3 regions of the Brevibacillus sp. M2.1A genome follow, and region 3 is predicted to be linked to each of the others. Evidence: riboswitches for the same ligand, from Rfam matches in the RefSeq annotation. Region 3 holds a riboswitch; each other region holds the start of a gene.
What was found. A riboswitch is a leader RNA that binds a small molecule or an ion and turns the genes downstream of it on or off. The one in region 3 is predicted to bind cobalamin.

Region 1 (3,275 bases), 2.1 Mb from region 3:
TTTACCAACAGCGGAAAAGGCAATACCATTTACCGAATCCACTTTACGAAAGATGGGCAAACGTTGACGGCTTGGTATCGTGCCGATAACGAATCCTCCATCAAGAAAGAGCCGGAAGCATGGATTCTACCGTAATAACAAGGATAAACCTGACTGGGAGAGTGAAGGCATCACATGACCCAATATGCTGGACTGCGTGAGCTGGCTGAACTGATTCGAAGACTCGAGCCAGAGTTAGCGGGTGCACAATTAAGTATTCTTGCTCATGAGAATAAAGAGGAAATCGCAACACTGCTAGTGGAAGGACTCGGAATGAAGGTTCCTGTCCAACACAGCTCCGGCGAATATGCGAATCATTTGGCGATTTTGCGTGTTGGAGCGAACAAGTACACCTTTGCGCAAGACTGGAGAGAAGTGTACATCAGTGAAATCAACTACTGTGCGTGTCGCATACCTCCAGGGGCCCATGGATTGTTGGTTCACCATATCGATTATCCAGGCGTGATTTATGATGTCTCACGAAAACTGGCCGAGTATGAAATCAATGTTTCCAAGTTGAATGTATCGCGCGAGCAAAAAGGGAAGAATGCCCTGCTTGTCTCTGTGACTGATGAAGAGATTACACCGACGATTGTTTCCGCCATCGAAGAGCTGCCCCAAATCACCAGAGTGTTATCACTACAGTAAGCAAATCATGATAAACAAAAACTGCCCGTTTTTAGCGGGCAGTTTTTTTCGTAGCGAATTTGAGTCCATAGCTAATGAGGACTGGCAAAACAGACGAATGATTTTCGTCAGCAAATTCTTTAAAGGAAGCCTTGATTTGACCTTTACCCATGGAGGATAATCGTTCGACCATCGCCAGGGATTTTTCTTTGACCAAGAACCGGCCATCGTTTTCCAACTCCCCAATGGTGAGGAGCGCATGGACGTCGAGATCATCTGTCAGCAGCTTCGGTAATTGACTCTCCTTCGCAAGCAGCACGCTCTCATTCCAATGAATCGAGGGACTGCCAGCTATATAACGTTGAAAAGCATGTGGTTTGGTCAAAAGTACATGCAAAACAAACAAGCCACCTAGCGAATGTCCAATAATCGCTTGCTGCGTCCGATCGATGGGGAAGTCATTTTCAATGCTAGGCTTGAGATCCTCCTCCAAAAAGGTGAGGAACTGCTCCGCTCCCCCCATCTGAGGCCACTCTGTACCACTTGGGTTGCAAGGAAGCTCTGAGGCTGGAACTTCATATGTGTAATCAAAGAAACGGGCAGGATGGTACGGACCCTCCGTTGGATAGCCAATCCCGACGACGATAGCAGGATACACACCAGTTCGTTCAGGGCCACGTGATTGTATCCGTATCGCTTCGGTCATGGTGGCAAAAACAGAGTTGCCGTCTAGCAAATATATGACGGGAAAACCTGATTCCGGAGCGGGATCAGCAGGTATACTTACGAAAATGTGATAGTCTCGCTCTTGATAGGTCATGTTTTTACTGTATGAACGAGGAATGACGACAGGTTGATAGTCGGTGCTTTTCATGAAGGCTACTCTCCAATCTCCCCAAGGCTAACCAGCACGCACAAAATCTATTATATGAACGAGAACCAGAGATTGGCAATAGCCGAAAAAGGAGAATAGTTAGTTTTCGAAAAGAGCCCATACTGAGCTTGACTCCTACGATATATTGAGGTAAAGTAAGTTTTACCAACTACATATTGATGCGGTAAGGTGTTTGCCAGCCAGATTTGGTAGACTTAATAGGGAAGTCGATGAGAATCCGACGCGGTCCCGCCACTGTAATGAGAGAGTTCCATTTGCGAAAAAATGCCACTGATCCTGAAGGATCGGGAAGGTGTAAATGGAGCGATGATCCAAAAGCCAGGAGACCTGCCTAACCGCTTGCACTGTTTACCCTACGGGAGATAGGGAAGTGTTCGAGCGCTCAATTCGCATTGGCGAATTGCTAGATGGAAGTCATCACGCGCATTCGGCATGTAAACGTCGGATGCGCTTTTACTTTGGCTAAATAACATACATACAGAGTAAAAATAGTAGGATAGGATGAGGGACATGCTAATCGCTTATGATTCAAAAACAGGAAACGTCCGAAGATTCGTCAACAAAATTAATTTGCCACATGTGGAAATTAATCAAGATATGGTGCTGGACGAGCCATTCATTTTGGTCACATACACGACGGGATTCGGACAAGTGCCGGAGAAGGTGGCGACGTTCCTGAAGCGAAATCATGTCCATCTGCGCGGAGTATCTGCCAGCGGCAACCGCAACTGGGGAACCAGCTTTGCCAAAAGCGCGGATACGATCGCGAGCCAATATGGCGTTCCGGTGATTTCTAAATTTGAACTGTCCGGTACCGGCCGTGACGTGGAACAATTTACGAGTGGGGTGGCAGCAATTGCGGCATATTGAACTGAACAACGAACTGATGCAGCGTGGCAACGACGGATTTTATCAACTGGAAAAGGATCGGGAAGCGGTTGCGGTCTTCATGGAAGAAGTGCAGTCCAACACGATGACTTTTAACAGTGTCAAAGAACGCATGGACTATTTGATCGAGAATGACTTCTATGAAAACGTCTATGAAACATACACGGTTGAGCAGGTTGATGAAGTTTTCCGTTTGGCCTATGACGCTGATTTTCAATTTGCTTCGTATATGGCTATCTCCAAATTTTATAAAGATTACGCCTTGAAAACGAACGATAAATCGATGTACTTGGAGCAGTACCCAGACCGGGTGGCCGTTGTGGCACTGTCCCTTGGACAAGGTGACTTTGAGCTCGCCAAGCGTTTAACAGTATCCATGATGGACCAACGTTTGCAACCAGCGACACCAACTTTCCTGAACGCAGGCAAAAGCCGCCGTGGAGAAATGGTCTCCTGCTTCTTGCTCGAAATGGATGATTCACTGAACTCTATCAACTTTATTTTGGGCACTTGTATGCAGTTATCCAAAATTGGCGGCGGGGTAGCCGTGAACCTGTCCAAGCTCCGCGGACGAGGAGAGCCGATCAAAGGCGTCGAGGGCGCGGCAAAAGGTGTCATGCCAGTCCTCAAGTTGTTGGAAGATGCATTTTCCTACGCGGATCAAATGGGCCAACGCAAAGGCTCAGGTGCAGCGTACTACAACATTTTCGGCTGGGATATCAACGAGTTTCTCGATTGCAAAAAGATCAATGCAGATGAAAAAGCGCGCATCAAAACGTTGTCCATCGGCCTGATCGTACCAAACGTTTTCTACAAGCTGGCTGAG
Region 2 (3,275 bases), 2.8 Mb from region 3:
GATCGCAGCCATCGGCAGCAAAATACGGTGGTCAGGACCAACCAGCATACGGACGAGGTGCGGTACCACCAGGCCAACGAACCCGATAATTCCCGCGATAGAAACCGCCGCTGCCGTCAAAAGAGTCGAGACGACCAGAACCACCATCTTTGTTCGATCCACATGGACGCCAAGATGCGCAGCCTGCCGCTCGCCCAATGCAAAAAGGTTCAAGGAACGCGCATAGCTCACCAGCACCATTCCACCTATGACCAAGTACGGAATCAAGACGTACGTAAAGGCCCAGCCCCGAAATGACAGGCTGCCCATCAGCCAGAACACGATCTCATTCACCGTCTGATCGGATAGCGAAACCATAAAGGAAACGAGCGAGCCGAGAAAAGCCTGCACCACAACTCCAGACAAAATCAGGGTCTCTGTTTGGAGCTTTCCTTGCGTGTTCGCGAGTCCGAGTACGATCCATAGACTGAGCAGTCCTGTAAGAAATGCGACGACAGGCGTGCTCCATGCACCCAAAAAGCTGATTTGCAAGCCAAACAGGATCAAAAAGGCTGCTCCGACAGCAGAACCTGATGCCACGCCCATCGTAAACGGATCGGCGAGCGGATTGCGCAAAACTCCCTGAAAGCCCGCTCCCGCAAGCGACAAGCAAGCCCCAATCAAGACAGCCAATACAACGCGTGGAAAACGAACCTTCATGACAATTTGCTCAGATGACTCTGGCCACGTTACGGCAATCCAGTCAGAGAAGCCCGGGATCTGCTGGAGCAGGATGAGCCATACTTGTGAGATCGGGAGTTGTGCCGCCCCCATCGAGATGCTGATGACTATTGATGCCAGAAGGACGAGACAACTGACTCCTCCCCATATGAACAATCGTTTCTTCATTTTATTTCACCAAGTCAGGGTAAATCGCCTTGGCTACTTCGATCAAGCCTTGTGTAATGCGCGGACCAGGACGGGACAAAATATTTTGGTCCATGCCAAAGATTTGTTTTTCACGAATCGCCTTCATTTTATCCCAACCATTGCGATTCGCGATCATATCCTCCAGCTTGACGCCGGTCTTTTCATCGGTAATTCCGCTCGCATACAAAATGACGTCTGGGTCGTTTTGCAAAATCTTTTCTTCACTGATCGGATTCCAGCCCTGGGTGTCAGAAGCAATATTTGTCGCTCCAGCCAGTGTGATGAGTTCGTCCATGAATTCGCCTTTTCCGACTGTCCAGCCTGGAGAGAATTCCAGGTATACCTTTTTCTTCTGTTCCGGTTTTACATTTTTCACTGCATCTTGAACGTACGCGATGTCTTTCTTCATTTGCGCGACGACTTTTTCGGCTTGTTCCTGTGTATTCGTGATAACTCCCATTGTTAAAACATTGTTAAGGATGTCATCCATCTTTGTCGGATGAGTAATGTAGACGGGCATTCCGAGAGATTTTAGCTTGTCAGCCACTGGCTTCTCCATCGAAATCCCACCAACGACCATATCCGGCGTTTGAGCGAGAATGGCTTCTTCATTCGGTTTGACGACGCCGCCAATTTTCGGCTTTGCCTTCGCCGCTTCTGGATAATCGTCATAGTCTGAGACAGCTACGATCCGATCTTCCAAGCCTAATGCGAACAATATCTCTGTCTCGGCAGGTGATGTTGAGACGATTCGCTCAGGAGCTTTTGCAAAGGTTACTTCTTTTCCAGTCGCATCCGTGACTGTCAATGGATACGTTGTTTGTTTTGCAGGCTGCTCGGCCGCGCTCTCTTGCGGTGTTGTCTGCGGTGCACCTGTTTGTCCACCTGGTGCTGGCTGGCTGTTATCATTACCCGCACAACCCGCGAGGCTCGCCGCTACCAGTAGTGGGATCATGAATCGCAATGAACGTTTCATATGTAGAACTTCCTTTCGTCATGTCTGATTGACTGTACCTTCCAATAAAAAAAGCGACCCTTGCTTCCATTCGGAAATCAAAGGGTCGGCACCTCAGGGCAAACAGACAGGATGGTCTGCTTCCTGAAATAGGCCGATCCTTTCCGCGAAGGCAACAGGCACGAAAACAAACAGGCAGGTCTCCTGGCTTACGGCTGAGGAACGAGCCGATTTACAGTGGCGGGACCGCGTCGGATTTTCACCGACTTCCCTTTTCACCCGATCTTTTTTTAAAAGACGAGGCACCTATTTGCTGTTACGTTTGAAATTGTCACAGTCCATGATTCATCCTACATCATAGCATTCCTTGGATGAAAAAAGAATGACAAACACGTAAGCCAATACTTTCTTGCCTAACTAAAAATGAAAAACGCCTGAACAAAAGGTTCAGGCAAATGTAAAGCTTTTCACAGGCTATTATTCTCGTTTGTGCAAATAATCCAGAATGCCCATGGAGCATACTTGCAAATCGAGCTTGAGTACTTCGAAAACGTCGTGGTCACCACTGATGCCTTGTGACTGTAGATGATCCGAGATTCGTTCCAACAGCGTACGAGACAGTTCTTCATAGGTTTGTCCAGCAGCAATCGCTGACTCTCCTTCCTCCACAAACACGGGGAGCCACTCACGTATTTGACGGTACACATCATCTACCTGCTCAGACATCCCAAAATGACCAAAGTAAATGCGATTTAGCTTGCGCGCTTCAAAACGGCTTAGAGACGCTAACATGGCATCTGGGTCAAACTGATTCGGCGAAGTAGATGGCAGCACGAGGTGTATGCCATCCTTTTGAAGCTGTGGATAAAGTACACCTGCCGTATCCCCTGTGAACATGCCGCGGCTTACGGGATCGTAGATGCTGAAATGATGATTGGCATGTCCCGGCGAATCCAGAAACTCTAACACGCAATTTTCTCCGATCTTCAGTGTATCCCCGTCGCCGCGAATCAAAAGCCTCTCCTCGGGAACTGCCACGATCGGATCGAACAATCGATCAAAATCATCGTGATAAACCGCTCTCGCCCCTGCGATCAGTCGGCTCGGATCTACGAGATGACGTGCACCTTTCGGGTGGACGACGACCTTTGCGTTTGGACAATCCTTCAAAAACAGTCCTACTCCTCCTGCATGATCCAAATGAATATGTGTCACAATGATGTATTTTACTTGTTCCGGCGTATAACCGAGCTTGGCGAGACCGGCCTTGATGTATGGGACTGAGGGGCTTGGTCCTGTTTCGACCAAAGTCAGTTCTTCTTCAGCGATGACATAAGTCCCCGTACGCTCTGGCCAGCCCATATCGAAACCGTCTATCAAATGAATGCGCTCCCCTAAGTAAATAGGCTGT
Region 3 (3,275 bases):
CTCATTCTATGTGATCCAAAGGATGTTTGGACTATGCGATTTGTCCGGTATTCCTGAAAAACATGTAGACAGACATGCGCATCATTGTGACAGTGCCTTCCTCTTTTGGGGAGATGCACCTGATGGCACTGGGCTAGTGTGTCATGTTCAACTCGGTGATGAAGAGAAGACTGTTGAGAGTCCAGCAGCTATTTTTATCCCAGCAGGGGTCGAGCATTCCTATCACTATGTGTCTGGTCGCGGAACTTATACAAATATTGTATTGTCACCTGAATACAACAAAAGCCTTTTGATTTCAGCAGCATCTTCTGAAATACCAGTGACCTAAAAGGTACAGGAATTTATTGAGGAGTGAGCGGCCATCTGGGCATGAGTACGGTATCGACCGGGCTCATGCCTTTATCGGCTGAATACTTGAGTATTTGTGGTTACATCGACAAGACACCGCCATAGATCGGCTCTTGCTGCGTTTTTTGTCCCCAAGTGCGCGTACCATACTCAAAATGCCACCACTCCTGCGGATAGTTGACGAATCCGGCAGCGGTCATCAAATGATAGAGCAATCGTCGATTGTCGCGAATCTCGATGTCTTTTGGGGTAGGCTGTACGAGCTCTTCATAATGGCGAGTATCAGCCCTGTCACTGAAATCATCGAAGTCTGTTCCCATCTCCAGCCAGCCATCAGGTCCTGCGATAGTCAGATCGACTGCGCCACCGGATAGGTGAGGGGACGGCTTGGAGAGGTCTGTTGTTGGATATGCGACGAATTTGCTCAATTCTTCCGTGAGTGCAGGTCCTTCCTGCCAGCCTTGTAAAAGCAAAGCTTCACGAAAACGTTCATACAACGATGCCTGTACCTCGAACGAGCGCCAGCCGTCCAGCACGACGAGTTTGTAGCCTACGGGCAGTTGGGCGGCTGCCGTGGCGAGCCTGCGTGCTGCCCCTTCTCGCAAAAAAGCTTCTGGCTGTGTTCCGGCATAGCCCTCGTGGTAGTAGGCTGGATAGACCGTGATTTTCTCCGTAAAGGAAGAGAGGGGGATCATCGGTTCGCCGCATTCCTTGATCGGCAGTGGGCTGGGCAGAATCATGTCGGGTATTTTTGGAATCGGAGGAAATAGCATGACTGCACACCACTTTCGATTGTTTTGCCAATAGGGTAACGAAAATTTTCAGGTAAGTAAACGGTGATTATCTTATTTTTCTGCCAATAGACACCTGCGACGAATCGCAGCTTTTGCTTGAATCCTCGGTAGCTTTTGCTATTATTAAAGCAAGTGCTTGTCAACGAAACGAATGACATTTACATATGGAAGAGAAACAGGTCCTTGTTTTTGCGAAACCGATTCGCAGGAGCAAGGTTAAAAGGGAAGTTTGGTGAAAAGCCAACGCGGTCCCGCCACTGTAAGAGAGTAGCTATTCTTCAAGGCACCATGCCATCCACTGCCCATCCGGGAGCGGGAAGGAGAAGAAAAGCGATGATCCTCAAGCCAGGAGACCTGCCTGTTTTATGTTTACACTGATTTCCTTCGGGTCAAAGGAAGAGGTGAGGATTGTTGCTTTTCAGCTATCCGCGCTTTGTTTTTCCTTACGTACTGGGGAAACAGAGCGCTTTTTTTCTGTGAAAAACGTCTCGACGTTTTTCACAAAAGTGGATGCGACCGCTTGCGGTCAACAAAACGGTCATGACCGTTTTGTTGCTTCGGAAAGTATGGATGGAACAGCGGAGTAAAATACGTCACTTTTTGAGGTGGTCACGATGGAGAAAAACGATAAGAAGCGGGGCTTGACCCTCGTTTACACAGGAGACGGCAAAGGAAAAACAACGGCAGCAGTCGGATTGGCTGTGCGGGCAACAGGGCGCGGGAAAAAGGTGCTGATGGTTCAATTCATCAAGTCTCCAGAGCGTACATACGGAGAAAAGATTATTTTCGATAAATTGGGCATTGAAATCGTGCAAATGGGCGTCGGCTTCACCTGGACGAAGACACCGGAGGAGCATCGTCAGGCATTGAAAGAAGCTTGGGCGTTTGCGAGCGAGAAGCTCTCTTCCGGAGCGTACGATGTCGTTATTCTGGATGAGCTGAATAATGCATTGGCGATTGACCGCTTCCCGATTGACGATGTGTTGCCATTGTCCGATGTGTTGGAAGCGATTCAAAACAGGCCAAGTCATATCCACCTCGTGATTACGGGACGGGCAGCAAAGCAGGAGATTTTGGACATCGCAGATTTGGTGACAGAGATGAAGCCAATCAAGCATTACTACGATGAAGGGATTCCAGCTGTGCTGGGGGTAGAATTTTGACAAGCGCAGGTGTAATAGAGACGTATGGTCATGGCGGAGACTTGCTGACCGCAGCGCAGCGCTTTGGTCGAGAGCCCGGGCAGTTTCTGGATTACAGTGCCAATATTAATCCGCTGGGGATGCCAGCGAGCGTCCGTGAGATGCTGCTGGCTTCGTTGGCTGCTGTTACGCATTACCCAGACCCTGGACATCGTGTGTTTCGTCGGGCACTGGCGAGACGGCTGCAAGTGCCGGAGGAATGGTTGCTGCCTGCCAATGGTGCAGCGGAGGCGATGGCACTGGCCATCCTCGGTCTTTCGCCGCAAACAGTTGGAGTAGTATATCCTTGCTTTTCGGAATACGCGCAACTTTCCGAGCAGTATGGAGCCCGTGTCATTGGCTGCTTCGGGAAGGAAGCGAACGGGTACAAGCCCGATCCTGCCGAGCTGTACACGCTTTTTACGCAGTGTGATCTCGTATTTGTCGGGTCACCAAACAATCCGACAGGAATTCTGTATCAGCCGGATGAGCTACGCCAAATGGCGGAATGGACGAAAGAGACCAATACGTGGCTCATCGTGGATGAGGCTTTCCTCGATTTTGTAGAGGAAAAGCGGCAGTATACATTGGCGACGCAGCTGGACCACTTTCCCCGTGTGATTTTGATGCGGTCGATGACGAAAATGTACGCGATCCCGGGATTGCGCCTGGGCTATGCGATTGCGCACCCGGATGTCATTGCGAAAATGCGCCAAAAGCAAGTGAGCTGGAGCGTGAATGCACTGGCCCTTTTGGCAGGCGAACTGTGCTTGCAGGAGCAGGGATACGAGGAACAGACGCGCAGGCTCATAAAAGTAGAACGTGCGTATTTAACTGATAGCATCCGAAGTGAGTTGGGCTGGCAGGTATGGCCTTCGGAGGCAAATTTTTTGCTACTGCGCTCGCCAGAAGGATTGTCAGCCGAACAATTGCAGGCACGGCTCGGCAAAAA

Region 1: it holds a riboswitch for cobalamin, as region 3 does, so the genes downstream of both, nrdI (class Ib ribonucleoside-diphosphate reductase assembly flavoprotein NrdI) here and HP567_RS09230 (hypothetical protein) in region 3, are expected to answer to the same signal.
Region 2: it holds a riboswitch for cobalamin, as region 3 does, so the genes downstream of both, HP567_RS22230 (ABC transporter substrate-binding protein) here and HP567_RS09230 (hypothetical protein) in region 3, are expected to answer to the same signal.

What each region holds. Positions count from the first base shown of each region.
Region 1 is NZ_JABSUY020000001.1:3,915,323-3,918,597, reverse strand. Features, by position in the region: gene HP567_RS18795 (hypothetical protein) at 1-135, shown strand, start outside; gene HP567_RS18790 (ACT domain-containing protein) at 175-687, shown strand; gene HP567_RS18785 (alpha/beta hydrolase) at 719-1,540, opposite strand; cobalamin riboswitch at 1,711-1,910, shown strand; gene nrdI (class Ib ribonucleoside-diphosphate reductase assembly flavoprotein NrdI) at 2,072-2,431, shown strand; gene nrdE (class 1b ribonucleoside-diphosphate reductase subunit alpha) at 2,418-3,275, shown strand, end outside.
Region 2 is NZ_JABSUY020000001.1:4,616,402-4,619,676, forward strand. Features, by position in the region: gene HP567_RS22225 (FecCD family ABC transporter permease) at 1-888, opposite strand, end outside; gene HP567_RS22230 (ABC transporter substrate-binding protein) at 890-1,885, opposite strand; cobalamin riboswitch at 2,042-2,189, opposite strand; gene HP567_RS22235 (MBL fold metallo-hydrolase) at 2,342-3,275, opposite strand, start outside.
Region 3 is NZ_JABSUY020000001.1:1,856,563-1,859,837, forward strand. Features, by position in the region: gene HP567_RS09220 (homocitrate synthase/isopropylmalate synthase family protein) at 1-328, shown strand, start outside; gene HP567_RS09225 (M15 family metallopeptidase) at 429-1,121, opposite strand; cobalamin riboswitch at 1,303-1,518, shown strand; gene HP567_RS09230 (hypothetical protein) at 1,508-1,729, shown strand; gene cobO (cob(I)yrinic acid a,c-diamide adenosyltransferase) at 1,757-2,305, shown strand; gene cobD (threonine-phosphate decarboxylase CobD) at 2,302-3,275, shown strand, end outside.